Regions from separate parts of the Lysinibacillus sp. 54212 genome, predicted to be linked through region 1. Evidence: predicted binding sites of a transcription regulator. Region 1 holds the regulator's gene; each other region holds the start of a gene.
What was found. The regulator CtsR, encoded in region 1, represses protease genes until heat stress. The targets are predictions, from matches to a motif close to ATGGTCAATAAAGGTCAAACA.

Region 1 (10,846 bases):
TGGCATTACATAGAGCGATGAATAAGCACCACCCGATTTTAACGACGAAAAGTGATTTTCCTTATGCTATTTTGCTAACAGCTGGAAATGAAGATGATGTACATATACGGGCGAAAACGATGCATGAATACTATATTCGACTAAAAGAATTAGACTTTAAAATGGGCGATACGTTGCAATCCTTAACACAGCTTATGACGTTGTATAGCGCACAGTATGAAGAACAGTTTGCGTTATATGTGGCGAAGCTAAAGGATGAGCTAGAGCAACGAGACGTCAAAGTGAAAAAACTACATTATCCGTTTATCGGGATTTTAGCGTTAACAGCGACCGATACACAGTTTATCGAGAATATTATTGATTTACATAAGGGATTAACTTCATTAAAAATGTTTAAGGGTGTAGAGGAGTTAGCGTTAGTCGTTGCAATTCAAAAGCTAGTAAAGGATTATGGGGCGGTACAAGAAGTCATCGATGTTAGCAAATATAGTAGATGGCAGGAGCTTCTCGAGTTTAGTGAATTTTTTGTTTGCTTCCCATCGGCTATTTCTAATGGAATCGGTGAGATATTTAACGTGGATTTTAATTTGTAGATGCGCTACCATTTCAATAAACATTACAGTTTACGTAGTGAACATTGTTGGAGGTGCAATTAATAATGAAGGAAACCCGGTTATGGATTAACGGACAATGGGAAAGTACAGAGAATACGTACGATCTACAATCGCCTTTTTCAGGGGAAATCCTTGCAAAAGTAGCCAAGGCTAATAAGTCGGATGTGGAGCGGGCAATAATAGGTGCACATCAGGCTTTTCAAACATTTAAAGGGACAACAGCATACGATCGGGCAGAAATTTTATATAAAGTAGTAGATATTATGCGTGCTCGTAAACAGGAGCTTGCAGAGATACTAGCCCATGAGGCAGCAAAGCCGATTTCCGCTGGATTAATAGAGCTCGATCGAACAATTGCAACGTATCAATTTTCAGCAGAAGCTGCTAAGGGGTCGACGGGTGAGACGGTACCGATGGATGCTGCACCGGGTGTAACAGATCGGATTGGCTACACAAAACGTGTACCGCTAGGCGTAGTATCGGCAATAACACCATTTAATTTTCCGTTCAATTTAGTTGCACACAAACTTGGTCCGGCTTTTGCGGTTGGCAATAGTGTGGTGTTAAAGCCTGCAACACAAACACCACTGAGTGCATTAGCTATGGCAGAAATCTTTAAAGAAGCAGGCTTGCCAGCTGGTGTTCTGCAAATTGTAACAGGCTCAGGTAGTGAGCTAAGTGATATGCTTGTCACGCATCCACTCGTAAAAAAAGTAACGTTTACAGGAAGTGGTGCTGTCGGCTTAAAGCTAAAGGAAAAGGTCGGCCTACGTAAAATTACACTAGAGCTAGGCTCCAATGCAGCGCTTATTGTGGAGCCATCGACACCAATTGAAAAGATTGTTGCTCGCGCCGTTGGAGGTGCTTTTGGCTTTGCAGGACAGGTTTGTATTTCTCTTCAGCGTATTTATGTACAAAAATCGATTTATAATAAGTTCACAGCTGCTTTTGTTGAGCAAGCAAAAAAGCTCCAAATAGGAGATCCACTTCATCCTGCAACAGATGTAAGTGCTATGATTCATCCGAATGAGGTGGCACGTATAAAAGCATGGATTGAAGAAGCGAAAGCACAAGGCGCAGTTGTAGCTACGGGGGCTGAATTTACGGATAGAACATGCTCACCTACTGTCATGACAAATGTTCGCGCGGATATGAAGGTTGTTTGTGAAGAAACATTTGCACCAATCGTTTCTATAATTCCGTATGAAACACTAGATGAGGCAATCGAGCTCGTGAATGCATCGGAGCTAGGGCTGAACGCTGGAATTTATACAAATGTGTTAACAGATGCCATGAAGGCGGCGGAGTTAGTAGAAGCGGGAGCAATTGTTATTAACGATATCCCTACGTTCCGTACAGATAATATGCCTTATGGAGGCGTGAAAATGAGTGGTTATGGAAAAGAAGGTATTCAATACGCAATTGATGAAATGACCGATTTAAAATTTATTACGATTAAAACAATATTCTCATGAAGTTTGCAATGGTTTTGCTTATTTCAGTGAAAGATTTGAAATGAAGGTTTTTAAGGTGATACAGTAAATGTATCATCTTTTAGGGAGTGCTAAACAATGGGGAATACCGTGCCAATGAGCTTTTCACGCACACACCAAACGCGATTAATTTTACCGTCTCAAACGAATCATCATAAATCCATCTTTGGTGGACAAGTGCTATGGTATATAGATGAAATTGCCGCATTAGCTGCGATGAAGCATTCGCAAGGAGAGGTAGTGACGGCCTCTATTGATTCAGTAGATTTTGTCTCATCAGCCTTTGCCGGAGATGTATTGGAGCTAGAGTCTATTGTAACGTGTACCGGCCGTACCTCAATGGAAGTATATGTTCGCGTCGTATGTCGGGATGTTAAAACAGGAACAGAGCGTTTAACAACGGAATCCTTTGTTACAATGGTAGCTATTGATGAAAGTGGAAAACCTCGTGAGATTCCGGGGATTTATCCTGAAACAGATAGGGAACGTCGCCTTTTTGAAACAGGCCCAATGCGTCGTGAATATCGTAAAATGAAGCGAGAATTATCGCATTAATTTTATAGGTCGTACAAGGCTATTCCTGCTGCCCTGTACGACCAGTTTTTTATTCTTTTGTTAATTCATCGACAACCTCTATTAAAGAATCTGAGGAGGATGAAACTTGTTTTGCCCCATGTGTTAATTCTGTAATTAAATTTGAAATGGTATCAATATCCTCCGAAGTGCTTATATATTGCTCCCGAATACCCGATACGGCCTCTGCAATGGAATTAAATGAAGAGGTTAGTTCTTGTTGCGTTTCAACGCTCACCTGTACTTGTGAATCCACGCTGTTAACGGAGCTAGCCATCTGCGTAATATTACTTTCAGTTTCTTTAATCAGTAGGGAGACGTTGTGAACCGCATTTTTTGTTTCCTCCGCTAATTTGCGAACCTCATCTGCCACAACTGCAAATCCTTTTCCGTGTTCACCCGCACGTGCTGCTTCAATTGATGCATTCAAGGCAAGTAAATTTGTTTGATCTGCAATGCTTGTGACGAGTCCGACAATGTCGGATATTTTTTGGGATGAAACACTTAATTCAGACATCGACGATTCTAATTCATCCACACGATCTAGGATGGCTCTCATTAGTTGAGTTTGTTTACCTAGATGCTCCTTACCAACATTCGATTTACTTTCAGTTTCAGCAACAAAGTCAAGCCCCTGGTGTGTGGCTGCAGCAATCTCATCTGTTTGTAAGGCAATTGCTTGGAGAGATGCCGTTGTTTCAGCACTAATTGCATTAAGCTCATGTGCTGTGCCTTGGATGGTATTGACTAAAGTGTGTTTGACATTTTCGGCCTGTATGCGAATACGCTCCTCCTCATTTTCATATGCCTCGATAACTAATTGCTGTTCGAGGTTAATGATTTTAGAAAAAGCATTTATCGCTAAAGTGGCATCCTTAGTAGATAGCTTAAGTTCATTGACAAAGTTAATAAACGTCGTCATCAGCGATTGAAACGACGCTAAATACCATTTAGAGCGAAGTCCGATGCGAACGTGTGCATGGGCAATAGCTTTACGTTCTTCAATATATGCACGATCAATTGTACAGTTAAATATATCTTGAAGGTGCTTGTTCAATGTAATCTTTAACTTATCGATACGTGAAGTTCTTTGAATAATGGCCATTAAGTTATTACATTGACTAATCGCCTCGTAAAATTGATCAACCATCTTGGGAATGGTGTCTTTGGTTAATGGCTGTAATTGTTTAAGAATAGCTAAATCAGTAGCTGTAAGATGTAATAATTGAATTTGCTTGGTTACTTCAGGATCGGTAACATCTAGCTTAACTTGTTGGATGTATTTTTCTGTTTCAAAAAAGCTGCCGTTTGTCGTTGTGCTTGATTTAGTAAACCAGTTAATCATTGCATTCTCCATTTCTTCTATACAAATATAAATACCTACTACCTATTTTATAGTTTTCTATGCAATTATGGACCTATTTTGTAGAAAATTTGTAATTTCCCTTTTGATATTTTGTCATAAATAACACAGATATGCTACTATTTGTTTTTTATTTATATAATCGGTAAAATGAAAGTGGTTTGACTATTATTTCAAAGCAAAGGGAGTTAACGATGAAGTTTTATAAAAAGCGTTTAAAATATGTGATTCCTTTAACAATTGTGGTAGCTGTAACATCTACAATGATGTTATTTAATCGATTTCCTGATGTACCTTCACTACATAAGTTTTTAATTCTAGTGAGTGCAACCATTTTCACAGCGATTATTTCGTATTTTCTATTCCCTCAGCCTGATGAGGATCGACCAGAAGATCGTGGTCCATACTAGTCACCAGACAATGGTGGCTTTTATTTTGAAACTTTTTCATAAGCTAACCGTATATGTACTATAAATAAATTAATAAAAAGGATTGATATAAATGGAATCTAAATGGTTGAAGGTAATCCTGCATGCAAGTGCTTTTTTTGCTCCTTTGTTAGTGCCACTATTTATTTTCTTAATCTCTACAGAAGAAGAAGTAAAGAGGTTATCTATCCAAGCCCTGTTATTCCAAGGAGTTATGTGGTTGTTAGTCGCGATTTCGGCGGCATTAATCATTGTGCTAATTGGCATTCCATTTTTAATGATTTTCTCCATCATGGGTATTGTTGTTCCTATCATCGGTATTATTAAAGCAATTAATGAAACACCTTGGAACTACCCAATTGTAGGACGATGGGTATAATTTTTGTAAAATCGGTAAAATCTTAAAAGAGATTTTGCCGATTTTTTTATTTCCTTTCTTAATAAAGTATATGGGCTTTTTAATTGCTTTTCGTTTTTTTCGTTCTGTATAATATAGTCAAAGATAGTCAAAGTCAGTAGTTGAACTGGGGTGAGGTATAAATTGAGAAATATCTCTGACATCATTGAAGGTTATTTAAAACAAATTATCGAATTACAAGGGCAAGGGCATATTGAAATTAAACGAAGCGAGCTGGCGGATAAATTTCAATGTGTACCATCACAAATAAATTATGTTATTAATACTAGATTTACAGCAGAGCGTGGCTACTTAGTTGAAAGTAAGCGCGGCGGTGGGGGATATATCCGCATTTTGAGGGTTGAGATGCATTCACAGCAGGCTTTGTTTGATGAAATGCTAAATCAAATTAGAGTGAGCATTCCACAAACGACAGCAGAGCATATCGTCTATCGGTTAATTGATGAGGAAATCATCACGAAAAGGGAGGCGAAGCTAATGCTAGCAGCCATTGATCGTTCGACGCTTCAACTCCCCTTGCCAGTAAGAGACGAGCTGCGGGCACTTATACTAAAAGCGATGCTACTTACATTAAAGTTTGAAAAAAGGGGTGAGCAGCCATGATTTGTGAGCATTGCAAGCAAAGACATGCAACAGTGACCGTTACACAAATACAAAATGGTACTAAACTAGAACGCCATTATTGTGAGGAGTGTGCATCACAATTTCACCCATTCCATTTTGATTTACAGGAGGAGCCAGTCTCTATCCATCAGCTCATGTCTAACTGGTTCGGTATGCCAGCATGGAAAAATAAATCGCAGGAGGAAGTACAGCAGACGAAAAAAAAGAATGCATGCCCGTCCTGTGGATTTACATTTAGGCAATTTCTTAAGGTTGGTAAATTTGGCTGTGCCATATGTTACGACACATTTAGGGAGCAGCTACCGCCTGTCTTAAAGCGCCTTCAAGCAGATGTGAAGCATGTTGGGAACGAACAAGTTGAAGTAAAGCAAATAGCACAATTGCAGCAGATAATTGATCAAATACGCCAGCAAATGCAGCGAGCGGTTGCAGAGGAGCGCTTTGAGGAAGCAGCAAAGCTTCGCGATGAAGTGCGTTCAATCGAGCGTAAGCTAAATGTTGGAGGTGTAGATGCACCATGAATATCGAACACTTTTTGAAAAATACGACGCCATCTTGGATTGAAGCATCGGGAGAAAATGCAGATATAGTAATGAGTACGAGGATCCGATTTGCTCGTAACTTAAATGGAATCCTCTTCCCTATTAGTTTTTCTGAAGAAGATGCAAAGCAAGTGGATGAGGCAGTCATGAAAGTGTTACTAAGTATTGACAATAACGATACTCATTTCTCTTATTTTTCAATGAAAGAAATGTCGGCTCTCCAGCGTCAAGTCTTAGTTGAAAAGCATTTAATTAGTCCAAACTTAGCGAAGCACGAAAAAACCGCGTCTGTGTTTTTAACAGAGAATGAGGCAATTAGTGTAATGGTTAATGAGGAGGATCATATTCGAATACAATGCTTATCACCCGGTACGAGGTTAATTGAAACGTATGAAAAAGCAAAACGGGTAGATCGTTACTTATCAAAGCAGTTAGCGTATGCATATGATGAACAGTTCGGATATTTAACAAGCTGTCCTACCAATGTTGGAACTGGTTTGCGCGCTTCCGTTATGATGCACCTGCCAGCACTGACAATGTCTAAGCAAATGAATGTATTAATTCAAATGATGGCTAGGTTAGGAATGGTTGTACGAGGGTTTTACGGTGAGGGTAGTGAGAATCTAGGGAATATCTATCAAATCTCAAACCAAATCACACTAGGAAAATCAGAACGAGAAATTTTAGATGAGCTACAAACCGTCGTAGAGCAAATTATTCAAAAGGAACGAAAAGCTCGTCAGCAATTATTTGCTCGTGCTCCAGTTACACTTGAGGATAGATTATATCGTTCGCTAGGAACATTGCTGTATGCACGGGTGTTATCGAGTGAGGAGGCAGCCACATGCTTATCGAATGTTCGATTAGCAGTGGACCTGGAAATTATTCAACATCTATCGATAGCTCAGCTTAATGAATGTATGTTACTTTTACAGCCAGGCTTTATACAGCAATATGCAAATACAGAATTACGGCCGGAAGAACGTGATATCTTCCGCGCAAAATTATTACAAGAGAAATTGAGAATGCAAAATCGAAATGAACCTATGACAAGGGAAAAGGGAGAGGATTCTTATGATGTTTAATCGATTCACTCAGCGTGCACAAAAGGTTTTACAATTAGCTCAAGAGGAAGCGATTCGTTGGAAGCACGAGTCAATAGGTACAGAGCATATTTTATTAGGGCTAATTCGCGAGGGTGGCGGTATCGCAGCGAAGGCTTTGGAGGCTATTGACATTAGCCCGCAAATGATTGAATCAGGAATTGAAGAGCTTGTTGGCAAAGGGAAGGAAAATGTAGGGCCGATCGTGCACTATACGCCACGTGCGAAAAAGGTGATTGAGCTTTCAGTAGATGAATCTCGTAAGCTAGGCCATTCTTATATCGGCACAGAGCACATTTTACTGGCACTTATTCGTGAAGGCGAAGGGGTTGCAGCCCGCGTATTAGCGAATACAGGTGTTAGCTTAAATAAGGCGCGTCAGCAAGTGCTGTTACTGTTAGGGAATAACGATGCGAATGCAGCAGGGGCGCAACAAAGCCAAGCAGTCAATACACCTACGTTAGATAGCCTAGCCCGCGATTTAACAGCTGTTGCCCGTGAAGGCTCATTAGATCCTGTTATTGGCCGTTCAAAGGAAATTATGCGTGTAGTTGAAGTGCTATCACGCCGTACGAAAAACAATCCGGTATTAATCGGGGAGCCTGGTGTTGGTAAAACGGCAATCGCAGAAGGCCTAGCTCAGCAAATTGTTAATAATGAGGTACCTGAAATTTTACGTGATAAGCGCGTTATGACATTGGATATGGGGACGGTAGTTGCCGGAACGAAATATCGTGGTGAATTTGAGGATCGTCTGAAAAAAGTGATGGATGAGATTCGTCAAGCAGGCAATATTATTTTATTCATTGATGAGCTTCATACATTAATCGGTGCAGGTGGAGCGGAAGGTGCTATTGATGCATCCAATATTTTGAAGCCGTCACTAGCCCGCGGTGAGTTGCAGTGTATCGGTGCCACAACATTAGATGAGTACCGCAAATACATCGAGAAAGATGCGGCATTAGAGCGTCGCTTCCAACCAATTCAAGTGGATGAGCCAACAATTGATGAAACGATTCAAATTATGAAGGGCTTACGAGATCGTTATGAGGCACATCATCGTGTGAAAATTACGGATGCGGCACTAGATGCAGCGGCCAAATTATCAGACCGTTATATTTCGGATCGTTTCTTACCAGATAAAGCGATAGATTTAATGGATGAAGCTGGCTCAAAAGTTCGCTTGCGTTCATTCACAGTTCCGCCAAATCTAAAAGAGCTTGAAAATAAATTAGAAAATGTTCGCTCTGATAAAAATGGCGCGGTACAAAGCCAAGAATTTGAAAAAGCGGCGGCACTTCGGGATACAGAACAAAAGATTAAAGAAGAGCTAGAGCAGACGAAAAAAGAGTGGAAAGAAAAGCAAGGGAAGGAAGAATCGGAAGTTACAGTTGAGGATATTGCAGCGGTTGTATCGATGTGGACGGGAATCCCTGTATCTAAAATTGCACAAGAGGAATCAGCGAAGCTGTTAAATCTTGAGGATGAGCTGCATAAACGGGTTGTAGGTCAAAGTGAAGCGGTAGAAGCCATTTCCCGTGCAATACGTCGAGCTCGCGCTGGGTTAAAGGACCCTAAACGTCCAATAGGTTCATTCATCTTCCTAGGGCCAACCGGTGTAGGTAAAACAGAGCTTGCTCGTGCGCTTGCAGAAGTGATGTTTGGTGATGAGGATGCAATGATTCGAATTGATATGTCTGAGTATATGGAGAAGCACTCAACATCTCGTTTAGTCGGGGCTCCTCCAGGCTATGTAGGGTTTGATGAAGGTGGCCAATTAACAGAAAAAGTACGTCGCAAACCGTATTCTGTTGTCTTACTAGACGAGATTGAAAAGGCACACCCAGATGTATTCAACATTTTACTACAAGTATTAGATGATGGCCGCCTGACAGATTCCAAGGGGCGCGTTGTGGACTTCCGTAATACCGTTGTCATTATGACCTCTAACGTAGGGGTAGACGCGTTGAAATTCAAGAAAAATGTTGGCTTCAACTTAGGTGATCCTGATTCGAAATATAAAGATATGAAGAGCACAATGCTAGAAGAGCTGAAAAAAGCCTTCCGCCCAGAGTTTTTAAACCGTATCGATGAGATGATTGTGTTCCATTCTTTAGAAAAAGAGCAATTGAAAGAAATTGTGTCATTCATGGCAAATGCTTTAACAAAACGTCTAAAGGAGCAAGATATCGAGCTAGAGCTTACAGATGCAGCGCTTGAGAAAATTGCTGAGGAAGGATACGATCCGCAATATGGTGCGCGCCCGATCCGTCGTGCATTACAAAAGCATGTAGAAGATCGTTTATCAGAAGAGCTATTAAAAGGGAACGTTCTAACAGGTCAAGTCGTAATCTTTGATTATGTTGACGGTGATTTTAAAATTCGTGGAAAAGAAAAAGCTGTAGAGGCGTAATCGTTTAGCATGCAAAAGCCTTCCGTAAAGTGAGTGAATTACTCGTTTTTCGGACGGCTTTTCTTTATTGAGGAACAATATATTTAGGTTTGCTAGGTGGAAATCGACTCATATAAAGCGCCCCTTCATTTTGATATAATAGAAATAAAACCCTAGGAGGCTTTCATGGCGAAAAAGAAAACAAAGTTTATGTGTAATAGTTGCGGCTATGAGTCTGCAAAATGGATGGGGCGATGTCCGGGCTGCGGCAACTGGAACACGATGGTTGAGGAAGTAGAAATCGTATCTAAAGGTCCGCGCGGTGCATTTCAGCATTCAACATCATCGACGCAAAAGGCTACACCACTTATAAACGTAGAAACGATGGAAGAAGCACGAATTGTTACGGAAATGAATGAGTTAAACCGAGTACTCGGCGGCGGAATTGTGGCAGGCTCCCTTGTTCTCATTGGCGGCGATCCAGGTATCGGAAAATCAACGTTATTATTGCAAGTGTCTGCGTTACTTTCAAATCGAGGTCACCGAGTGCTGTATATTTCCGGGGAGGAATCGGTTCGGCAAACAAAGCTACGAGCAGAACGATTAGGCGTGAAATCAGCCGAGCTTTATATTTACTCAGAAACGAATTTAGAGTTTTTACATCAAACGATAGAAGAGGTACAACCGAAATTTGTAATTGTCGATTCGATTCAGACAGTGCATCATCCGGAGGTAACAAGTGCTCCTGGAAGTGTGTCGCAAGTGCGTGAATGTACCGCCGAGCTAATGCGCATTGCGAAGACGAAAAACATCGCTATATTCCTTGTTGGACACGTTACGAAGGAAGGTCAAATTGCAGGTCCCCGTCTTCTAGAGCATATGGTAGATACGGTGCTTTATTTTGAAGGGGAGCGTCATCATAATCACCGTATCTTGCGTAGCCAAAAGAACCGCTTTGGCTCAACAAATGAGATTGCAATATTTGAAATGCTACAAGGTGGATTAAAGGAAGTGTTAAATCCATCCGAGCTTTTTTTACAGGAGCGCTCACAAGGTGCTGCAGGCTCAACCATTGTGGCATCAATGGAAGGGACACGTCCGATTCTAGTAGAAATTCAATCTCTCGTCACGCCGACAAGCTTTAACTATCCGAAGCGTATGTCAACAGGAGTAGACCAAAATCGTGTACAGCTACTAATGGCAGTGCTTGAAAAAAGAATGGGTATGCTACTGCAGGCTCAGGATGCCTATATTAAAGTAGCTGGTGGTGTGAAGCTAGATGAACCAGCCATAGAT
Region 2 (10,846 bases), on a different contig from region 1:
GTAAAACGGTCCATTTTACGCGCTTCTTTACGATCAATAAACTCTTCAATATTGAAATCCTTAACTTCTGCTGCTACTTTTGCCGGGAATTTTTCAGCATCAACACGTGTTAATGGTCCAACTCCTGATTTCCCTGCTTTAATTGCTTCCCACGTTTCTTCAATTGTATTTCCTAAAGGCGTAACTGCCCCAATACCTGTTACAACTACTCTACGTTTTGTCATTTAAAGTTCCCCTTTCTTTATTTTCCCCAGCGAATTGTTACGGCTCCCCAAGTAAGGCCGCCACCAAATCCAACGAGTACAAGTATATCATCGTCTTTAATTTTACCAGCTTCTAGCTCCTCAATCATTGAAATACCAATAGAGGCTGCAGAAGTATTCCCATATTTATGAACAGTTTTAGACATTTTCTCTTCTGGTAAATTTAGTCGTTCACGTGCCGCTTCCATAATACGAATATTCGCCTGATGTGGAATTAAAAAATCACAATCCTCTTTTTGTAAGCCTGCTTTTTCTAGCACATTGATTGCGGATTCGCCCATTTGACGAACTGCAAATTTAAATACTTCACGACCATTCATAGCAATTTGATCATTTTCATCTAGATATAAGTATTTACCACCTGTACCATCTGCACCAAGCTCAAACGATAAAATCCCGCGTCCTTCAGAGACTTTAGATAAGACTGCTGCACTTGCGCCATCTCCGAATAATACAGCCGTATTGCGATCCTCCCAGTTTGTTAGCTTAGAGAGCTTTTCAACACCTACTACTAAAACATTCTCATAGCTGTTACTTTCAACAAACTGTTTTGCTGTAACTAACCCGTAGATAAAGCCAGCACAAGCTGCCGAAATATCCATTGCTGGGCATTTAGCTCCAAGTCGTTCCTGGATTTGACATGCTACACTCGGAAAAGCTTGATCCGGCGAAACCGTCGCTACTAAGATCAGGTCAATTTTTTCAGGGGATAGCCCTGCATCTTCAATTGCCCTTTGAGCTGCATAAAAACCTAAATCCGATGTATCTTCATCATCTGCCGCGATATGTCGCTCCTCGATACCTGTTCTTGAACGAATCCACTCATCCGTCGTATCAATCATTTTTTCAAAATCAAAATTTGTTAACACCTTTTCAGGTATATATTTTCCCATTCCAATAATTCCTGCGTTCATACAAAGTCTCCCTTCACAATTAAGACTAATTATTAGCACTTGGTCATAATTATAGCTCACAAAAATTTATTACACAATGGAAAATTTTTTTGATTCTTCACGAAATGTTCTCAAAAGTTTATTTTTCTTTTTATAAAACGTATGTTATGATATTGAGGGTGTAATTAAACAATACGATACAATAATGTTTGATAGAGGTGAAATTAATGCAATATATTATGACATTCTTTTGGTCATTCCTACTAATTTCTATGTTAAATTATGTAGTAAGTTCTGTAATGAACGTAGATTTTAATTTCGTGACAGGTGTAATTGTTTCTGTAGCGTTTTCAGTATTCGTTCTAGTAATCGCTGCCATTATTCCAGATGGTCCTGTTGCAGATGCTGATCATCATTAATTTATGAAGCGTTCCTTAAAGGGCGCTTTTTTATTTTGGGGACAGTATATCTTTCTTTCGTTAATTCCCGAGCCTATTTTGTTGATTTCTTCACTCTTACCGTTGATTGCAGAACTGATTTCGTTAATCTCCATTGATAAGAGATCTCTTACCCACTTCCACACTAAAAAAGCTGCCCCTATTACTAGGAACAGCCCTACTTCAAATTATTTAATCACAATTTCTCCATTACTCATTATTAATTCAATTTTGTCGCCTGGGCCGACCTCACCGCGAAGTAATTCCTTTGCAGCAGCCGTTTCTAAATGGCGTTGAACAAATCTCTTTAATGGGCGGGCACCGAATTGCGCATCTGCACCGTGCTCAACAACAAAATCAATTACCTCAGGACTTACAACAAGCTCTACCTCCTGCTCAGCTACTCGCTTTTGTAGCTGCTGAACATACTTCAAAACAATCGCGTGGAAATGCTCGTTCGTTAACGAATGGAACGTTATAATATCATCCATACGATTTAACAGCTCTGGCTTAAAATGCTGTCGTAGAGCCACCATCACTCTATCCTCTATAGCCTGCTCGTCTGAGGCGCCTAATAAATACTCAGAGCCGATATTAGATGTCATAATTACGACCGTATTGGAGAAGTTAACATTTCTTCCTTGGCTATCTGTAATGCGTCCATCATCTAATATTTGCAGTAAAATATTCGCTACATCGGGATGAGCCTTCTCGATCTCATCTAATAGTACGACTGAATATGGATTTCGGCGTACTGCCTCTGTAAGCTGACCGCCCTCTTCATAGCCAATATAGCCTGGAGGTGCGCCGACTAGACGAGATACGCTATGCTTTTCCATATATTCACTCATATCAATTCGAATGAAATGATCCTCTGAATCAAAAAGCTGTGCCGCTAGTGCTTTCGCTAGCTCTGTTTTACCAACACCAGTTGGACCTAAAAATAAGAAGGAACCAATCGGCTTTGTTGGATCTTTAATACCGGAACGCGCACGCCAAACAGCCTCTGTCACGAGCATTACTGCCTTCTCTTGCCCAACCACACGCTCATGTAATGTATCCTTTAAGCGCAATAATTTCTCTCGTTCCCCTTCCACAAGCTTTGTGACCGGAATACCAGTCCAACGAGACACAATAGATGCAATTTCCTCTGCCGTTACTTCTTCACGTAGGATTCGATTTTCCGCAGATTCTGATATCGCCACTTCTAAATCTGTTATCTCTTTTTCAAGTGCTGGAATTTTACTATATTGTAGCTCTGCCGCTTTATTGTAATCGCCTCGTGCCTGAGCATCCTCAGAATCACGTCGATACTTATCAAGCTTCTCTCGCTTTTTTTGTAAGTTTTGGATACTTTCTTTTTCTAACTCCCATCTCTTTCGCATTTCAGCGGACGAAGCTTTTAATGTCTCAATATCCCCTTGCAACGTTTCTAAACGTTTTTTACTCGCGTCGTCCTTTTCTTTCCGTAGCGCCTGCTCTTCAATTTCGAGCTGCATCAATCTGCGTGTAACAATATCTAATTCCTGTGGCATGGAATCAATTTCCGTACGAATCATTGCACAGGCTTCATCGATTAAATCAATCGCCTTGTCCGGTAAAAATCGTTCCGTAATATAACGATTAGAAAGCTCTGCCGCTGCAATAATTGCACGGTCATGAATACGAACACCGTGATGCAGCTCAAAGCGTTCCTTCAAACCGCGTAATATCGAAACTGTGTCCTCAATAGACGGTTCACGTACCATCACTTGCTGGAAGCGGCGTTCTAGTGCCGGATCCTTTTCAATATACATACGGTACTCATCAAGTGTAGTAGCACCGATACAATGCAATTCACCGCGAGCTAGCATCGGCTTCAACATATTGCCTGCATCCATCGCGCCATCCGTTTTACCTGCACCAACAATCGTATGAATTTCATCGATAAATAAAATGATGCGCCCTTCTGATTCCTTTACCTGCTTCAGCACACCCTTTAATCGCTCCTCAAACTGACCTCGGTAGCTTGCCCCAGCGATTAAAGCACTCATATCTAGCTCATACAATAGGCAATCCTTTAACCCTTCAGGTACATCCCTACGTACAATACGCTGTGCGAGCCCTTCTACAATGGCTGTTTTACCTACACCAGGCTCACCAATTAGTACGGGGTTATTTTTCGTTTTACGCGTTAGAATACGAATAACATTTCGTATTTCCTCATCACGCCCAATAACCGGATCCATTTTGCCGTTCTTTACTTCTTCTATTAAATTTCGTCCAAACTGCTCTAGCGGTGGACGATTATCTTGCTGCTGAAATTGCATCTTCATCCCTCCAAAAAGTTTGACCTTCTTTGACTAATTTGATTATAAAACGGTTTTATTAAAAATGCAAAATAATCCTTCACAATATTTTTACTCTTATTTCCATTAAATGTGTGCTATCATTATTTTGAATATTTCAGTTCATTCTCTTCACACACTTCAGTAAGGATGTGATTTAAATCGTTACTTTACACAGTATTTCAACGAAAATTTATCATTTATTTCAAGAGCATGGATTAGGCATACATGTAGAAAAGGGAAACTATATCTTTCGTGAAGGTGAACGTGCGGAGAATATATTTTTTGTATTACAAGGCGCCATTCAAATAAGTAAAGAAACAGAGAGCGGAAAGGAATTAACGATTCGAATTTGCGGAACAGATGGGATTATTGGAGAAAGTTCACTATTCTGTAAGCTTAATTATCATTCGACTACCGCCAAGGCACTTGAGCCAACGAATGTACTTGTACTACCAACAGCCACATTAGAGCTTTTGTTAACGGAGCATCCATCTTTACTAGTTGAATATTTAACGTGGTTACAAACTGAAAATTTGAAGCATCAAAGCCGAATTCGCGACCTTGTCTTAAATGGCAAAAAAGGGGCATTGTTTTCTACTTTAATTCGACTAGCAAATACATACGGTGAATTTCGTCATGATAATGAAGTGTTCATTAATTTCACATTAACAAATACTGAAATTGCGAATCTTTGTGCAACAAGCCGTGAAATGATTAATCGCATGTTAAACGATTTAAAAAAGCACAACATTATTACTTTTGACAAAGGATATATTACCATTTTAGATTTGCAATTTTTAAAAGATGAAATTGCCTGCGAAAACTGTCCGTTGCATATTTGTCGAATTGATTAATAATCCTTTTACATTAGAAAAATCCCGCCTTCGAGTGGAAGACGGGATTAATTACTTAACGGATACCTAATGCCATTTTTGCATAGCGTGACATATTATCTTTTGACCACGCTGGTGTCCAAACGATATTTACTTCTGTTTCTTTTACTTCAGGTAATTCAGCTAGCGCTGTTTTTACTTGATCCACAATTACGGGACCTAGAGGACAGCCCATTGAAGTTAATGTCATTGTTACGGTTGCTAAACCTGCATCATCTAAATCTACATCATATACTAAGCCTAAGTTGACAATATCAATACCTAACTCAGGGTCAATTACGTTTTCTAATGCACCTAACATACTGTCTTTCATATCTTGATCGATTGCCATAGTTGAAACTCCTTTCACAACGGTGATAACAGTAATCATATCAAAAGTTACGAATTATGCCAAATGTTGTGCTAGCCATTCTGTTACTTCTAACATCCCATTTCTTGAAACAGCATGTCCCGCCTTTTCGTCTAAAATATAGCGAGCCTTATGTGCTTTATTTTCCTTTATTAAATATTCATAAAACGGATAGGTCATATAATAAGGTACAACATTATCTTGCTTTCCATGCCAAAAAATAGTGGGCACTCGTTCAAAAATTTCTAAAGAGGAATCGATATTATACTGTGCTAACCTATCTAAAACAGCCTGCTGCTGTTCCTCTGCTATTGGAATCTCTATCCCCTGTTCCTTAAGCTGCCTAACCTGATACTGCGCCATGTCTGTATAGCTTGTGATTCCCATTAGAATTCCAGCTGTTTTGATCCAATTATAATTTTTTAAGCAACCTGCTGTTGTAATACCACCCATCGATGTACCCGCTACCCCAATTGCTTCTGTCGTTAATACATTTCGTTTATGGAGTTCTTCATAAATTATGCCGACATCCTGTATATAGTTTAAAACGATTTCCCAAAACATGCTATTCATTTTCGCCTCTGAGTAGGATTGCGTTCGTTCACCGTGTAAATAGGCATCTGGTAAAATAACTCGCACTCCTTTTTCAACCAATGTATACGCATAATGTAAATTATGTTCTTTCGCACTTAAAAATCCATGTAGAAAAATGACAACAGGTGTTTCATTTGTCATCTCTTCCTTATATACATGTAATATCGGTATTTCATTCCAAAGTTCTTTTTCTACAATCACTCTATTCACTCCTCAACCACTATGTAGTTATAGCGTAACAAAAAAATCCAATTTAAGTTACAAAATTTTGACGAACCGTTTATTTAAACGATAAAATTGATAAAGGTAGAGAGGAGGTACCAAAATGAAGCAGCATTTAATCGTGTTAGACTTAGATGGTACATTATTAACGGATACAAAAACAATATCTCCATATACTAAAGACATTCTTTCAAAAGCAAGGCAGGCTGGTCATCAGGTGATGATTGCAACTGGTCGACCTTTTCGTGCTAGCCAGCTGTATTATAATGAGCTTGCCTTAACGACTCCTATTGTTAACTTTAACGGTGCACTTGTACATCATCCAAGAAACAAGGCATGGGATGCTATGCATTCACCGATTGCAATGAGCGTTGTTCATGATGTCGTCGATTCTATTCATAAATATGAATATAACAACCTTATCGCTGAGGTTATGGATGATGTTTACCTGCACAATGATAATGACGAACTAATGAATATTTTAAATATGGGTAACCCACGTGTCACTATGGGCAATTTAAAATTTAATTTACTTGAGGATCCAACAAGTTTACTTATTCAGTCAAGTGAATCGAATGTGCCTATTATTCGTCAGCATTTGCATGATGTTCATGCAGAATTAATCGAGCATCGTCGCTGGGGCGCCCCGTTCCATATCGTAGAAATTGTGCGTAAAGGGCTAAACAAAGCAGTAGGTATATCAAAAGTTGCTCATGAATTTAACATTCCACGTGACCGCATTATCGCTTTCGGTGATGAGGATAACGATCTTGAGATGATTGATTATGCAGGAATTGGCGTTGCGATGAATAACGGCATCCAGGAGCTAAAATCTATTGCCAATGAAATTACATTAAGCAATAATGAGGACGGAATTGGTAAGTTTTTAGAGGATCGATTAAAGCTATAATAAAAAAAACTCTCGGTTTGGCGGTATTGCCAAGTCCGAGAGTTTTTTATTTGAAACATTAATTATTGAGCAACTGGTTTGTCAGCTACTAACTCAACATCATGTAAGTTACTAAATACTTCGTTTGCATAATCAATATTCCAGCTTTTCACACGTTTGTTTACGATAGCAAGCTCTAAACGATATTGTAACGGAACAACTGGTGCATTTTCAGCAATATGTTGTTCAAACGCAAGGAATTGCTCTGCACGGAAATCTGCATCAAATGATTTTGATGAATCGATGTCCTTTAAGATTGTTGTTAACTCAGGTGAAGAATAACGCGTGAAGTTAAATTCAGCTTTGTCTGAATATACACCCGATGGAGATGGGTTAGAGCCTACACCCCATGCAGCCATAAAGATATCGATGTTTGGATCATCAGCTTCTACTTTATCGTAGAAAGAGTTGAACTCGATTGTACGACCATCAGTATAAACAACTTTTAATCCTACTTCTTCCCAGTTTTGTAACCAGAATGCAGAGATTTGCTCTGCTACATCGTCACCAGACATTGTAGCGAATTTAATTTCGAATGGTTTACCAGCTTTATCTTCACGGATACCGTCGCCATCAACATCTTTGTATCCAGCTTCGTCTAATAAAGCATTTGCTTTCTCTGGGTCATAAGAATAACCCTCTAAAGATTTATCATGGAACGAAGTGAATACAGGTGGTACGATCGCATTCGCACGTGTACGTAAGCCATCATAGAATACTTCATTTACTTCTTCAACGTTCATAGCATAAGCCATAGCTTGACGTAATTTTACGTCACCCATTTTTGAACCTTCGATATCAGTTGCAACTGTTCCGTTAGCTGCATCCCATTTACCTAGCTTGAAGCCAATATAGTTATAGTAAAGCTCAGGACGAGCAAGAATATCAATGTTAGTTAATCCTTCAATTTCAGGATATTTTGATGATCCGAAGTATGATGTAACATCATACTCACCTGATTCTAATGCTTTCGCAATTGAAGCAGATGGAACTACTTTTACAATAACGCCGTCTAATTTAGGAGCGCCTTTCCAGTAGTTTGGATTCGCTTTATATTGAACAGACTCACCAGAAACTACTTTCTCAACAACAAACGCGCCAAGAGTAACTGGATTTTTACGAATTGCATCATGCTCTAATAGATCCTTCACTGCTACACTTCCAAGAATATGTGAAGGCTCAGCATAGTATAATAACCCGTCACCACCAGAGAAAATACCAGGTGAAATATCTTTTAATTGAATTTCTAACGTTGTTTCATCAACTTTTTTAAGACCAGAAATTGTTTCTGCTTTGCCGTCATGGTACTCAACAGCACCTACGATATTTTGGAAATCAGAATCATAACGAACACCTTCGTAATCCTTGTGACCAATAATGTTGTAAGGTAGGATTAAGTCTTCAATTTTTAAAGGTTCACCGTCAGACCATTTAATACCTTCACGGATTTTAACTGTTACTACTTTAGATTCTTGGTTAACTTCCATCGAAGCAATACCTTCATTAGTAAATAAGAAGTCGCCATCAGTTTCGAAAATTTTGTTTGAAGCAAATTTTAATAGTTCATCATCGTATCCATCTTCATATAACGCATACGAGAAGATCCCTTGGAAAGGCTCATCCTTTTGCATTGCAACCATTAAAGTACCGCCTTTAATAGCTGTACCTTCATTTTCAACTGAAGTTTCGAAAGCCAATTCTTTTGGCTCTTCTTTTTTGCCACCATCATCTTTGCCAGTGTCTTTGTCTTTATCTCCATCGCCGTTACAAGCAGCTAATACTAAAAGTGCTGCAAATAACATAGCTAGAAGAGACCATTTTTGTTTCTTCATTTCTTTTCCTCCCTTTTTTCTACTTTAGCTAGCATTTCAAAGTAAAATACAGCTAATTTATACATAACATACCTACCTACAAATGGCAAATATGAGAGTACCATAATTGTATAATAATTCTAGTACATAAACACCTTTAATAAAATAACCAATATTCAGTCTATTATAGTTATATTGAAAGGACTGCAATAAGTACAGCCCTTCCAATCTATTAACCTAAACGTTGTTTCGCATCTGCCGAACGGCGTAGAGCTTGCCCAACATAATTAATCATCAGCATTAATATTAAAATTAACAGTGCCGCTGGTAGCCATATCCACCAATACGTAGATAAAACAAGTGGATTATTAGCATAACTTACTAAAGTTCCAAGTGATGGCGTATCAGGAGGCAAACCAAAGCCTAAATACGAAAGACCTGTTTCAATCCCTACATTACCAGCAAAATTCAATGTTAACTCAATAATAAGAATCGAACTTAAGTTTGGCATAATTTCTTTGAATATAATGACAAAATCATTTGTTCCTAGAGTTTTAGAAGCATTTACATAATCGCGTCGACTTTCTGTAAGCGCTTTAGAACGCACAAGTCGCGCTGTACCTGTCCATAAGAATAAGCTCATAACTCCAATGAACGTCCATTTATCATATTTCGGTACAATTGTAAGGAATACGATAATGATCATTAATTGTGGAATTGTAATAAAGAAATCAATAATACGCATAAATAAATTATCAATCCAGCCACCAAAGTAGCCACAAATCAAACCAATTAAAATACCGAAAGTACCTGTAATGATTGTAATCCAAATCGCAATTTCAATTGAGTTTCGTGCACCGATAATAAGCTGACCGAAAACATCACGGCCTCCTACATCTCCGCCTAACCAATAAGCTGCACTAGGCTCCGCATATTTTCCACTTAGAGAAATACGCATAACCTCTACTTGGTCTAACAATAATGCCCAAATAAATATTCCTATAATAGTGATCACAAGTGTAACAAGTGAAAACATTGCTATTTTATCTTTTTTGAACTCTCGCCAAATTACCTGCATACCTGTAGGCGGAGAGCTTACTACCTCTTGATTAGTTTTTTCTTTAACCATTTTCAATCTCTCCTTTACATTTTAGTTTTGTCTATTCAATCCTAATACGAGGGTCAACAATACTCATAATAATATCGGATAATAGACTACCTAATAATGCTAAGAAGCCATATAACATAACTAGTGCCGTAATAACACTATAGTCACGAGATAAGATTGATGAAATAAATAAGTGTCCCATGCCTGTGTAAGAAAAAATTTGCTCGATAAAAATTGACCCACCTAATAATCCTGTAATTGTAAAACCAAAGAATGCGGCTACTGGTAATAATGAGTTACGGAATATATGACGTGTATATACTTTGCGCATCGGTATTCCTTTACTACGTGCAGTACGTACATAATCCATCGTTTTTGCATCAATAACCTCTGTACGTAGGTATTGAATAATAGCAGTTGTTCCTAATAGAGCATACGTAATGGCTGGTAGTAGCATGTGATAAATCTTACTCATAATATATCCTAGTGTTCCTGGATCCTGTTTTACATCAACAGAACCGCCTGTTGGGAACCAGCTAAGCTGATAGCCAAAGAAGTATAAGAATAATAATCCTAATACGAATGTTGGAATGGCATAACTTATAAAGCTATATAGCACTACACCACGGTCAAATAACGTATTATTATAGCGCCCTGCTAAAATTCCTAATGGAACTGCAATTAAATAAAGTAAAAACGCACTTAATAATGATAACCAGAACGTATTTAACGCACGCTCACCAATAATCGTCGTTACTTGTACTTTATACGTATAACTTTTGCCAAAATCACCTTGGAAGGCATTACCCATCCAACGTGCATATTGCTCATACCACGGGTCATTTAATCCTGCCTTTTCTCGTAATTCTTCAATCCGAGCTGGATCCGTTTCTGGTGTAATCATCCCTGTAAACGGGTCACCAGGCATAAACTTCGCCATAAAGAAGATAAGTAAACTTAGGACAAATAATTGTGGAATCATAATTAAGAAACGTCG
Region 3 (10,846 bases), on a different contig from region 1:
CATCAAATGATTTATACATTTTCCAGTTGCCTGCTAGTATAGGTTTACGCATAGGGTTCCCCTCCATTACTTATCGTTTAATGCTACAATTCCTGGAAGCTCTTTGCCTTCCATTAGCTCTAGAGATGCACCGCCACCTGTTGAGATGTGATCCATTTTAGAGGCTACTTCGAATTTTTCAACTGCTGCTGCTGAGTCGCCGCCACCGATTACAGTATAGCCTGCTGTTTCTGCCATTGCATCGGCCACTGTTTTCGTACCATTTGCGAACTTTTCCATTTCGAAAACGCCCATTGGACCGTTCCAAATGATAAGCTTTGAATTTTTAATAACCTCTGCATAGTTTGCAGCTGTTTTTGGCCCAATATCTAGACCCATCCAATCAGCAGGGATTGCATCAACTCCGACTACCTTCGTTTCAGCATCCTTTGAAAATTCATTTGCTACAACAGCATCCACTGGCATATGTAGCGCTACGCCTTTTTCTTTTGCTTTTTCGATAAAGACTTTGGCAAGCTCGATTTTATCTTCCTCTAATAGAGATTTACCGATATCGTGCCCTTGCGCTTTAATAAATGTAAAGGAAAGACCTCCACCAATAATTAAATGGTCTACCTTATCAAGTAGGTTTTCGATTACGCCGATTTTATCTTTTACCTTCGCCCCACCAATAATCGCTGTGAATGGACGCTCTGGAGTAGAGATTGCTTTTCCTAATACATCTAGCTCTTTTTCCATAAGTAAACCGGATACGGCTGGGATATGCTTGGCAATGCCCTCTGTTGAAGCGTGTGCACGGTGAGCCGCGCCAAATGCATCGTTAACATAAAGATCAGCTAGCTTTGCAAATGCCTTTGAAAGCTCCTCGTCATTTTTCTCCTCGCCTTTATGGAAGCGAACATTTTCTAATAATACGATATCGCCGTCCTGCATCTGGGCAACAGCGGCTTCTACCTCTTCACCAATTGACTCGTCTAGCTTTTTAACTGAGTGATTCATTAGCTGGGCTAAGCGTTCCCCAACAGCCGTTAAGCGCATCTCTTCTTTTACTTCACCCTTTGGACGACCAAGGTGAGAAGCTAAAATTACTTTTGCACCCTCATTTACTAATTGCTCGATTGTAGGAATAGCAGCTCGGATTCGTGTATCATCCGTAATCTTTCCATCTTCCATTGGCACATTAAAATCAACGCGTACAAATACGCGCTTCCCTTTTACATCTACATCTTTCATCGTCTTCTTTAAAAACATGAAGAAAACCCTCCTTCAATTTTAGAAAAAGGCGCTAACCTTTTATAGTAGACTTTCTCTATTCAATAAAATAGTAACAAAAGTCGATAGTTATGTCTTGTAAAGACAGGGCGACTCCCCCGTCAATTATTAGAAAAACACATCTCGACTTATAACAAAGGCGAGATGATGGATTTTCTTATGCAGATATTTAATAATTCCGAACTATTTTATCTGCCAAAGAAAGAGCGAGTCGGTAAACCGCTCGCCCCTTTACCTTTAAATATTATAATTGTTCGTACTCATAAAGGCTATACTTTTAAACGACAATTTCTAGTATTGTGTCACACTTTTTCGTCGATTCTCCAAAAGTATGTCACAATTATTCTAATCCACGCTGAACTACATACTGTGCTAAGTCCATTAAACGAGTGGAGTAGCCGATTTCGTTGTCATACCAGGCTACAACCTTCACCATACGATTTTCCATAACCATTGTTGATAAGCCATCGATTGTAGATGAAGCCTCGTTTCCATTATAGTCAATCGATACTAATGGAAGCTCGTTATAGTCTAAAATACCTTTTAATTCTCCTTGAGATGCATTTCGTAACGCTGCATTTACCTCTTCGACTGTTACATCCTTCTCTACCTCAACAACTAAATCTACACAAGAAACGTTTGGTGTAGGCACACGCATCGAGAAACCATCCAGCTTCCCTTTAAGCTTTGGTAAAACTTTTGATACTGCTACTGCAGCACCAGTCGTTGTTGGAATCATTGATACCGCACCAGCACGAGCACGTCGTGGATCTGAGTGTGGGAAATCTAAAATACGTTGGTCGTTTGTATACGAGTGAATCGTCGTCATCATCCCGCGCTTAATGCCAAACTGTTCATCTAACACCTTAGCAAGCGGCGCTAAACAGTTTGTTGTACAAGACGCGTTTGAAATGACGTCCATCGAAGGATCGTATTCTGTATGATTTACACCCATTACAAATGTCGGCATTTCTCCTTTCGCTGGCGCTGAAAGAATCGCTTTTTTTGCCCCCGCCTGAACATGCTTAGACACGTCCTCCATTGAACGGAATTTCCCTGTACATTCTAATACAACATCTACCCCTAGCTCACCCCAAGGTAAATTTAATGGATCCTTTTCTGAAAAAACACGTACTCGCTTACCATTAACGATAAATGCATTTTCCTCAGCCTGTACATCTGCATCATATACACCATGCACTGAATCATATTTAAGTAAATGCGCTAATTGACCAGCATCTGTTAAATCATTTACAGCTACAACCTCGAACTCGTCATGCTTCATTGCCTCGCGGAACACTAAACGTCCTATACGACCAAACCCGTTAATTGCTAATTGTAATACCATGTTTTATTCCTCCATTAGTTAATTTTTTATAAAAATAGCTCAATGCTATTACTACAGAGTTAAAATTTCATTTGCGGCAGCTTCATCAGTTATAAAAAAAGTATGATCTACCGCGCGCTTAAAGTAGGCATCGATAGCCTTTGCCTTCCTTTTACCACCTGCAATAACCAATATATGATCACTGTTTTTTACATGCTCTGGCTGGATACAGATTGTTCGAATTTGATGCACAATCTGTCCTTGCTCATTAAAGTAGTAGCCAAATGCCTCACCAACTGCTCCTTTTTCTTGAAGAAGCCTCTTTTCCTCTGTGGAACTACGTCGTCGCTCTGCCATATCCTCCGCTGCGCCAATACCATGCACAACAATATTTACACGCTCATATAGCCGGATCATTTCTTGTACACTTGGCTCGGCCTTCATGGCAACATACGCTTCCTCGCTTGAAAACTCTGGCAGGAAAAGGGTTCGATAGGAAGCATTGCACTGTTTCGCAAAACTGGCAACAAGAGTATTTGCTTGTAGATTCATCTCTTCCCCAATACTGCCTCGTGCTGCAATAAAGCTAGCTGTATTAAGCGATTTCATTTCTGTTAGAAAAGGGCCTAATGCAGCAACAGAGCTTCCACCTGTAATGGCAATTAAGCTATTTGGCTTAGCAAGCTGTGTTAGGAGCTTACTTCCCTCTTTTCCAAGTAATATTCGAGAGGCTTCCTCTGAAAAATCACCTGGAATAATGATGACCTTTTCAATTCCTAACCGGAGTGCTAGTTCCTTTTCTTTTTGAGCGATTCCAGATAGCTCATAAAAGCTATCTCTTAATTGTTCTAGTATTTGCAAACCTGTATCTGTACAAACCATACCCTGTTGCTTTATGCTGATTAATTTTTGCTCAAAAAGGAGTGTGGTCTCCTTTCGTACCTCACGCTCTGTAAGCCCAAGAACATCCGCTAAGGCACGTCGTCCAATCGGTCCTGCTGCATCTATCGCTTGTAGTATTCTGAAGCGCTTTTGAAGAAGTATACCTATTTCAGGTATTAATTTGCGCTCTGCTTCATAAAATGAAAATTCGTCCAAAAAAATCACCTGCAATATAGTTGGGCACTTTTTGTCCCGACCTTTTAAATTATGTCCCACTTGTGGTAAAAAAATTTATTACTTACGTTTATTATATTACTAATAATTTTTACATGCAATCCAAATTTTCAATTTTTACAAAATTCATAAGCACTTAACAATTAATCATTAAGTGCTTCCAGTAATGTTATGTAATCGAGCGTACCATACTGTATGATACTACCATTCTTTTCAACAACAGGAATCATAAACATATACTTCTCATGAATGTTTTCATCCTCCTCAATGTTGATCGTTTCAATTTCAAAATGAACGTCCTCCTGCACAAGCTTTAACAGGATTAATCCTTCTTGGCATAGATGACAGCCTGGTCGTGAATAATATTGAATTTTCCCCATCACATTCCCTCCTTTGTATGTATTATAAGCAATTTTCACAGGCTGTGTACTGCGAAAAATCTTCGAACGTCACATGCATAATATCTTTAAAACTCCGCACAATAATGAACGTAATCTATTTTGAATGGAGGAGTAACAATGTTTTCGCAACCATCAGAGCAAAATAACAGTAATACGCCTTTATCGATGAATCACGGCGGGCATGAGATGTTTGATGTACACGAAGTATTAAGTGCATCTATTGGTGCCCTCAACCAATGCGTATTAATGCGTGACCAAATTCAAGATCCAGAACTATTAGCTATTTTGGACAGACAATACGCATTTATGCTGGATGAATACAATATTACAGCCGAATCGTACAAAACGGGGCATGACCCTCAGCATCCAACACGCGTCTATAAAATGCAAATAGACAATCAATTTAAATACGGCATTTCCCCTGGGGAGCCTAAAAAACCGATTCAGTCAGCAAATGAAATTGATGACTCGATTATTTCTGGCTCTTTACTCAGCATGCATAAAGCACTAGCAACCGGCAAAACAGCTGCTGCACTAGAAGCTACAAACCCTGTCGTTCGTCGAGTACTTCAGGATTCTGTACCGAACTGCATTGAAATGGCGTATGAGGTTTCCCTTTACCAAAACAAGAAGGGTGATTATCAGGTGCCACAGCTATCTACAGCAGATACACAAACCATGCTTAATATGTACGGTCAAGCACAGCGAGCAAAAAACATGCCAAACTAACTCCACATCAGAAAAGCGCAAGCGCCACGGTTAGCCCCGACAGCTGCTTGCAGCCCCAAATCGAAAGCATCTCTTCCGCTTTCGATCGAGGGGATGGTGCGACCTCGAGGGGCTGGGGCGCTGGAGCTAGACACATCCCGATCTCCAAAAGTTTATACGTAAAATTAAAAAAATCCATTCAAGCACCCCCGCCTGAATGGATTTTCCACTATAATACTTTACCTAAAAATGCCTTTGTACGTTCATTTTTCGGATGACCAAATACTTCATCTGGATGCCCTTCTTCAACAATATAGCCGCCATCCATAAATAGCACACGATCACCCATTTCACGAGCAAAGCCCATTTCATGTGTTACGACAACCATCGTCATGCCTTCCTGAGCAAGCCTCTTCATTACATCAAGCACTTCATTGACCATTTCAGGATCTAGAGCTGAAGTTGGTTCATCAAATAACATCACTTTCGGCTTCATAGCTAGTGCACGTGCAATCGCAACACGCTGCTGCTGCCCACCGGAAAGCTGCTGCGGGAAATTATCAGCCTTCGCTCGTAAGCCAACCTTATCTAGTAGCTCTAGTGCTAGTGCCTCCGCATCCGATTTAGCCATTTTGCGAATTTGCATCGGTGCCATCGTAATATTTTCTAATACCGTCATATGTGGAAACAGATTAAATTGCTGAAATACCATCCCTACCTCTGTACGGATATCATTAATATTTGTTTTCGGATCGTTTATTTTTACGCCATTAATATAAATAGCTCCCTCTGTCACTTCCTCAAGAAGGTTGATACAACGTAGGAATGTACTTTTCCCTGATCCGGATGGACCAATTACACAAACTACTTCTTTTTCATGAATTTCGTAATCGATTCCCTTTAACACTTCAAGCTTACCGAAATATTTGTGTAGGTTTTCTACTTTAATCATATCTCAGCACGCTCCTTTTTCTGCTTTCGAGGGTTATAATCAATGCTAACTCGTTTTTCCACAATCGCAATCAGCTTCGTTACTAAATACGTTAAAACGAGATATAGGAATGCTGCAAACAGATATGGCTCCCAGAAGCGCTGATACGTCCCTGCTACAACCTTACTAACATATAAAATTTCTGCACCCGCAATAACTGTAACAAGTGAAGAATCCTTTAGTAAGGCAATAAATTCATTACCAAGTGGCGGAATCATACGTCGAAACGCTTGCGGTAGGATTACTTTACGCATCGCCTGCGTATGTGTTAACCCAAGCGATCGTGCCGCCTCCATTTGCCCTTTATCGATTGATTGAATACCGGCACGGAAAATTTCCGCATTGTACGCCGCACTATTTAATATTAAACCTAGAATACCAGATACCCACCAACCCATCGCCTGACCAAAGATCGTTGGAATTAATGCTAAGTGAATTAATAATAATTGCACAAGCATCGGTGTACCACGGAATATGTCTACATAAATTTTACATGGCCAATAGATAAGTTTGTTTTTTGATACTTGTCCCAGTCCAAGGAATAGACCGAGAATTACCCCACCGACATAGCCACTTAATGTTAAAAGAATTGTTGCCAGAATACCTTTAAAATAAAGCTCACGGTAGTTCCAGATTATATCCCATTGGAAAAAATCAAATACCTCCATCTGAAACACCTCCACGTATAAATTATTTTAATTCTTGTGTAACCCCAGTATATTTCATGATAATCTCATCAAGCTTACCGTTGTCTTTAATTTTTTGAAGACCCTCATCTAATAGATCTAACAGTTCCCCGTTCCCTTTTTTAACCATATAACCGAAATAATCAAGTTCAAACGATTTATCCTCAATTGTTTTCAAGCCTGCATCCGGGTTATTTTTAATATATTCTAGAATTACAGCATTATCACCAATTGCCGCTTGAGCTGATCCATTTAAAACTTCCGTTAAAGCTACTGAGAAGTTTTCATAAGCTAGAATTTTTGTACTTCCTTTACCTTGTAGGTCCTGTGCCGCTATATGGCCCGTTGTATTTAATTGAACAGCTACTTTTTCATCCTTTAAATCTTTTAAAGACTCAATCTTTGAATCTTCCTTTGTTACGATTAATAATGAAGCTTCATAATACGGCTCTGTAAAGTCATAAGCTTTCTTACGATCTTCTGTAATAGTAATTGCAGCTGCACCCATATCGATCTCGCCTGTTGTTACTTGCGCAAGCATTGGATCCCAGCCAACATTTTTAATTTCAGTTTCAACGCCCATCTCTTCACCAATTGCCGCTAAAATTTCAGCATCTATACCAACTACATTCCCTTTTTCATCTAAATATTCGAATGGTGCGTACGTTGCTTCTGTACCGGCAACGATTTTTGTAATTTCTCCATCGGCACCTGTTTTTACATCATCCGAACCACAAGCAGCAAGAATCATTGAAGCCGCTGCGAAAGGTGCGATTATTTTAAAAATACTCTTTTTGAACATAATAAACTCCTCCTCTTATTATCAATTATCTGTGAGTTGATGATTAAATGATATTTACCATTATAGTAATTTCGGAATTTATATACAACATAAAATTTTATAAAAAATGATTAATATTTCACTTTGTTGAATTTTTATAACGTTTTTGATGAAAAAAATATACTAAAAGCAAATAATTATTCATCTTTACACAATTCTCCGGTATCAAAGAATTAAAAAAAGCCGTCACTTTTTTGTGACGACTGATGATCGGACCTTCATACTGTTATGTAGTCCGGAGATTAACCATTATATAAAACTGCAGAAGTTTTTTGTTGAATTAGTTTAAGAAGAATGAACTTGGGATAAAATGAATAGGTACAGTTGTTTTCAATTTACCCCACTTTTTTTCATTCCCCTGTGTCCGATTAGGCTGCTAAACTATCCGGGCACAATTGGGTATTGCTATTACACTTATATAATTGAAACAGTAAAATGGCGCCCTCGGAGGGAATCGAACCCCCAGCGGAAGAACCGGAATCTTCAGTGTTATCCATTACACCACGAGGACAATATAATTAAAATAAAAACAGTTAACGACTCCTATACTTTTGCACACTAATATAGTGCATTAAAAATACAAGATAATATCGCCAATAATATGACGACCTACCCATTATACAAGTGTATCCTGCACATTTCAACTATGAAAGTCGGAGTTTATATTTGACCTTCCTTGACTATAATGTGTATGATATTGGTACAGCTGAAAACCATTCCTTTTTTCAGCATTAAGTATTCGAATTAACCTTTTTAAAAGGAGGATTTTTACAATGAATTTAATACCTACAGTTATTGAGCAAACAAACCGCGGTGAACGTGCATACGACATCTATTCACGCCTATTAAAAGACCGTATCATTTTATTAGGAAGCGCGATTGACGACAATGTTGCCAACTCAATCGTAGCGCAGTTACTTTTCTTAGAAGCAGAAGACCCAGATAAAGATATTTTCCTTTACATTAACTCTCCGGGCGGATCCATTACAGCGGGGATGGCAATTTACGACACGATGAATTTCATTAAGCCACAAGTACAAACAATTTGTATCGGTATGGCTGCTTCTATGGGCGCATTCCTACTTTCTGCGGGTGAGCCAGGAAAACGCTATGCCTTACCAAATGCGGAAGTAATGATTCATCAACCACTAGGCGGCGCTCAAGGTCAGGCAACTGAAATCGAAATTGCTGCAAAACGCATTTTATTCTTACGTGAAAAATTAAATACAATTATGGCTAAAAATACTGGTCAAGATTACGAAACATTAGCTCGTGACACAGATCGTGATAACTTCATGACAGCAGAGCAAGCTAAATCATACGGCCTAATCGACAAAATTTTCGACCGTAACACTGACAAGAAATAATTTTTGTCCAGCGCATCGCTATAAAAGCGGTGCGTTTTTTGTTTTGCATCCGGAAGATTAATTAACCTATTTTCGGTTTTATTTATCTTCAACGTTATTTATCCTATCTTTTAATTATCCGACAACGTAAAAACACATAACCTAGGATCGGTCCAGGTTATGTGTTGATTCATTAATCTTCATGTTGGATTATAGCTGTTAATGCAGTAACGGCTTTTTCTGCATCGTCGCCTTCAGCCATTAACGTAACGACTGTTCCTTGAGCAATTGCTAAGCTCATAATGCCCATAATCGATTTGGCATTTACTTTTTTGTCGTCCTTTTGTAGGTATATATCTGCCTTAAAGCGGTTTGCTTCTTGCACGAAAAGTGCAGCTTGGCGCGCCTGTAAGCCAGTTTTTAATTTTACTTCTACTTGGTTTTCAACCATTCGCAAAACTCCCTTTCCTTACCGTACATCTACCTATAGTTTATCTTAACGAAATAGCACAAAAAGAACAATGTCTGATTATGAAATCGTTACCATTTTATTTTACAAGGCTATGAATTAATTTGCTCGCCTCTGCGAAGTGCATCAGCAATTTCGTCGATTTTTCGTAGTCGATGATTTACACCTGACTTACTAACAACTCCAGTCGATACCATTTCTCCTAGCTCCTTTAATGTTACGTCCTGATATTCGACACGTAGACGTGCAATTTCGCGAAGCTTTTCCGGCAACTGATCGAGCCCAATTGCATTCTCGATAAATCGAATATTATCGACTTGTCTTAGGGCTGCACCAATTGTTTTATTTAAGTTTGCTGTCTCACAATTGACGATGCGATTTACGCTATTACGCATATCTCGTACAATTCGCACGTCCTCGAATTTTAACATCGCCTGATGCGCTCCAACTAAGCTTAAAAAATCTGAAATCTTTTCCGCTTCCTTTAAGTACGTAACAAAGCCCTTTTTCCGCTCGATTGTTTTAGCGTTCAGCTGAAATTGATTCATTAAATCTGCAAGGGCTTCTCCATGCTCCTTATAAAGAGAATATACTTCAAGATGATATGCAGATGTTTCAGGATTATTAACAGAGCCCCCAGCGAGGAATGCGCCGCGCAAGTACGCTCGCTTATGATTATTTTTCGGTATAAGCGACTTCGAAATTGTATGATGAAATTGAAACTCGTCAGAAATAATTTGTAAATCTGTTAGCAATTCTCGAGCGCCGTCGCGAACACGACAAATATAAACATTATTCTTTTTTAAACGCATCTTTTTTCGAACGAGCAACTCAACATTATAAGGATATAATTTTTTGACAATTGTATAAAGACGCCTTGCAATGGCGGCATTTTCAGTCTGAACATCTAAGCTTAGTTGACGGTTTGCAAAGCTAAGAGAGCCGTTCATTCGAATGAGGGCGGATACTTCTGCCTTCAAGCTTAGATCATCTGCATCGACTTGCGTTAACTCCTTTTTTGTCTCTGAGGCAAATGACATAGAATTAACCCCCTTTCCATCACAATATGTATGTTTTATCATACCATATCGTTACGATAAACTCGTTCTTTCTTTTTCCTGGAGTTGTGTATATTCACAAAGCCAATCTGCTACACTAATCGCATCATGACGAACGACTCCTTTTGTAATAAGCGCTATTTCTCTTTTATTGATTTCTAATCCTAGCTCTTGTAAGCGCTCAATATCAAAATGAACTGGTTCAGCATTTTCCTCTTTATAGCTTTCCTTGATTGGCTGTGGTAGGTCTTCGTTATTAATCAATATCGACTCAAGAAACGTCTTGCCAACATGGAGATGAATAGCCGCTACATGATCAGCAGCACTGTAGCCAATCGTTTCTCCCTTTTGGGTCATTAAATTGCAAATATAGATTTTTTTAGCCCTAGCTCGTACGACTGCCTCTCCAATATCTTTCACAATTAAATTGGGAATAATGCTCGTATATAAGCTTCCTGGACCGATTAAAATATAATCTGCTCGATTAATCGCTCGAATCGCCGCTGGTAACGGTTGCGTATTTGGCGGCGTTAAAAAAACACGCTTTATAGGCTTGGTCGCATCAGAGATTTTTGATTCCCCCTGAATATACGTACCATCTTGTAACTCTGCGTGTAGTGTAACCTTTTTA

Region 2: a site for CtsR is predicted at 3,919-3,939, ahead of V4T18_RS14045 (ATP-dependent Clp protease ATP-binding subunit). Genes of this name have one in related genera too.
Region 3: a site for CtsR is predicted at 8,006-8,026, ahead of clpP (ATP-dependent Clp endopeptidase proteolytic subunit ClpP). Genes of this name have one in related genera too.

The regions. Positions count from the first base shown of each region.
Region 1 covers NZ_JBAFWZ010000012.1:32,179-43,024, forward strand. Annotated here, with positions in the region: gene V4T18_RS10245 (DUF4003 family protein) at 1-593, shown strand, start outside; gene V4T18_RS10250 (aldehyde dehydrogenase family protein) at 659-2,089, shown strand; gene V4T18_RS10255 (acyl-CoA thioesterase) at 2,186-2,662, shown strand; gene V4T18_RS10260 (globin-coupled sensor protein) at 2,712-4,037, opposite strand; gene V4T18_RS10265 (acyltransferase) at 4,238-4,453, shown strand; gene V4T18_RS10270 (DUF4870 domain-containing protein) at 4,545-4,850, shown strand; gene V4T18_RS10275 (CtsR family transcriptional regulator) at 5,013-5,492, shown strand; gene V4T18_RS10280 (UvrB/UvrC motif-containing protein) at 5,489-6,034, shown strand; gene V4T18_RS10285 (protein arginine kinase) at 6,031-7,140, shown strand; gene V4T18_RS10290 (ATP-dependent Clp protease ATP-binding subunit) at 7,130-9,571, shown strand; gene radA (DNA repair protein RadA) at 9,737-10,846, shown strand, end outside.
Region 2 covers NZ_JBAFWZ010000022.1:23,842-34,687, reverse strand. Annotated here, with positions in the region: gene fabF (beta-ketoacyl-ACP synthase II) at 1-224, opposite strand, end outside; gene V4T18_RS14055 (beta-ketoacyl-ACP synthase III) at 242-1,177, opposite strand; gene V4T18_RS14050 (YjzD family protein) at 1,384-1,575, shown strand; gene V4T18_RS14045 (ATP-dependent Clp protease ATP-binding subunit) at 1,782-3,902, opposite strand; partial or broken gene V4T18_RS14040 (cyclic nucleotide-binding domain-containing protein) at 4,082-4,396, shown strand; gene V4T18_RS14035 (Crp/Fnr family transcriptional regulator) at 4,397-4,777, shown strand; gene V4T18_RS14030 (metal-sulfur cluster assembly factor) at 4,833-5,147, opposite strand; gene V4T18_RS14025 (prolyl oligopeptidase family serine peptidase) at 5,202-5,960, opposite strand; gene V4T18_RS14020 (Cof-type HAD-IIB family hydrolase) at 6,085-6,891, shown strand; gene V4T18_RS14015 (oligopeptide ABC transporter substrate-binding protein) at 6,954-8,762, opposite strand; gene V4T18_RS14010 (ABC transporter permease) at 8,974-9,870, opposite strand; gene opp4B (oligopeptide ABC transporter permease) at 9,902-10,846, opposite strand, start outside.
Region 3 covers NZ_JBAFWZ010000009.1:101,483-112,328, reverse strand. Annotated here, with positions in the region: gene tpiA (triose-phosphate isomerase) at 1-52, opposite strand, end outside; gene V4T18_RS08525 (phosphoglycerate kinase) at 67-1,251, opposite strand; gene gap (type I glyceraldehyde-3-phosphate dehydrogenase) at 1,613-2,620, opposite strand; gene V4T18_RS08515 (sugar-binding transcriptional regulator) at 2,672-3,706, opposite strand; gene V4T18_RS08510 (glutaredoxin family protein) at 3,859-4,095, opposite strand; gene V4T18_RS08505 (spore coat protein) at 4,234-4,845, shown strand; gene V4T18_RS08500 (amino acid ABC transporter ATP-binding protein) at 5,054-5,776, opposite strand; gene V4T18_RS08495 (amino acid ABC transporter permease) at 5,773-6,483, opposite strand; gene V4T18_RS08490 (basic amino acid ABC transporter substrate-binding protein) at 6,506-7,303, opposite strand; tRNA gene V4T18_RS08485 (tRNA-Arg) at 7,779-7,853, opposite strand; gene clpP (ATP-dependent Clp endopeptidase proteolytic subunit ClpP) at 8,116-8,709, shown strand; gene V4T18_RS08475 (HPr family phosphocarrier protein) at 8,882-9,139, opposite strand; gene whiA (DNA-binding protein WhiA) at 9,250-10,197, opposite strand; gene V4T18_RS08465 (gluconeogenesis factor YvcK family protein) at 10,249-10,846, opposite strand, start outside.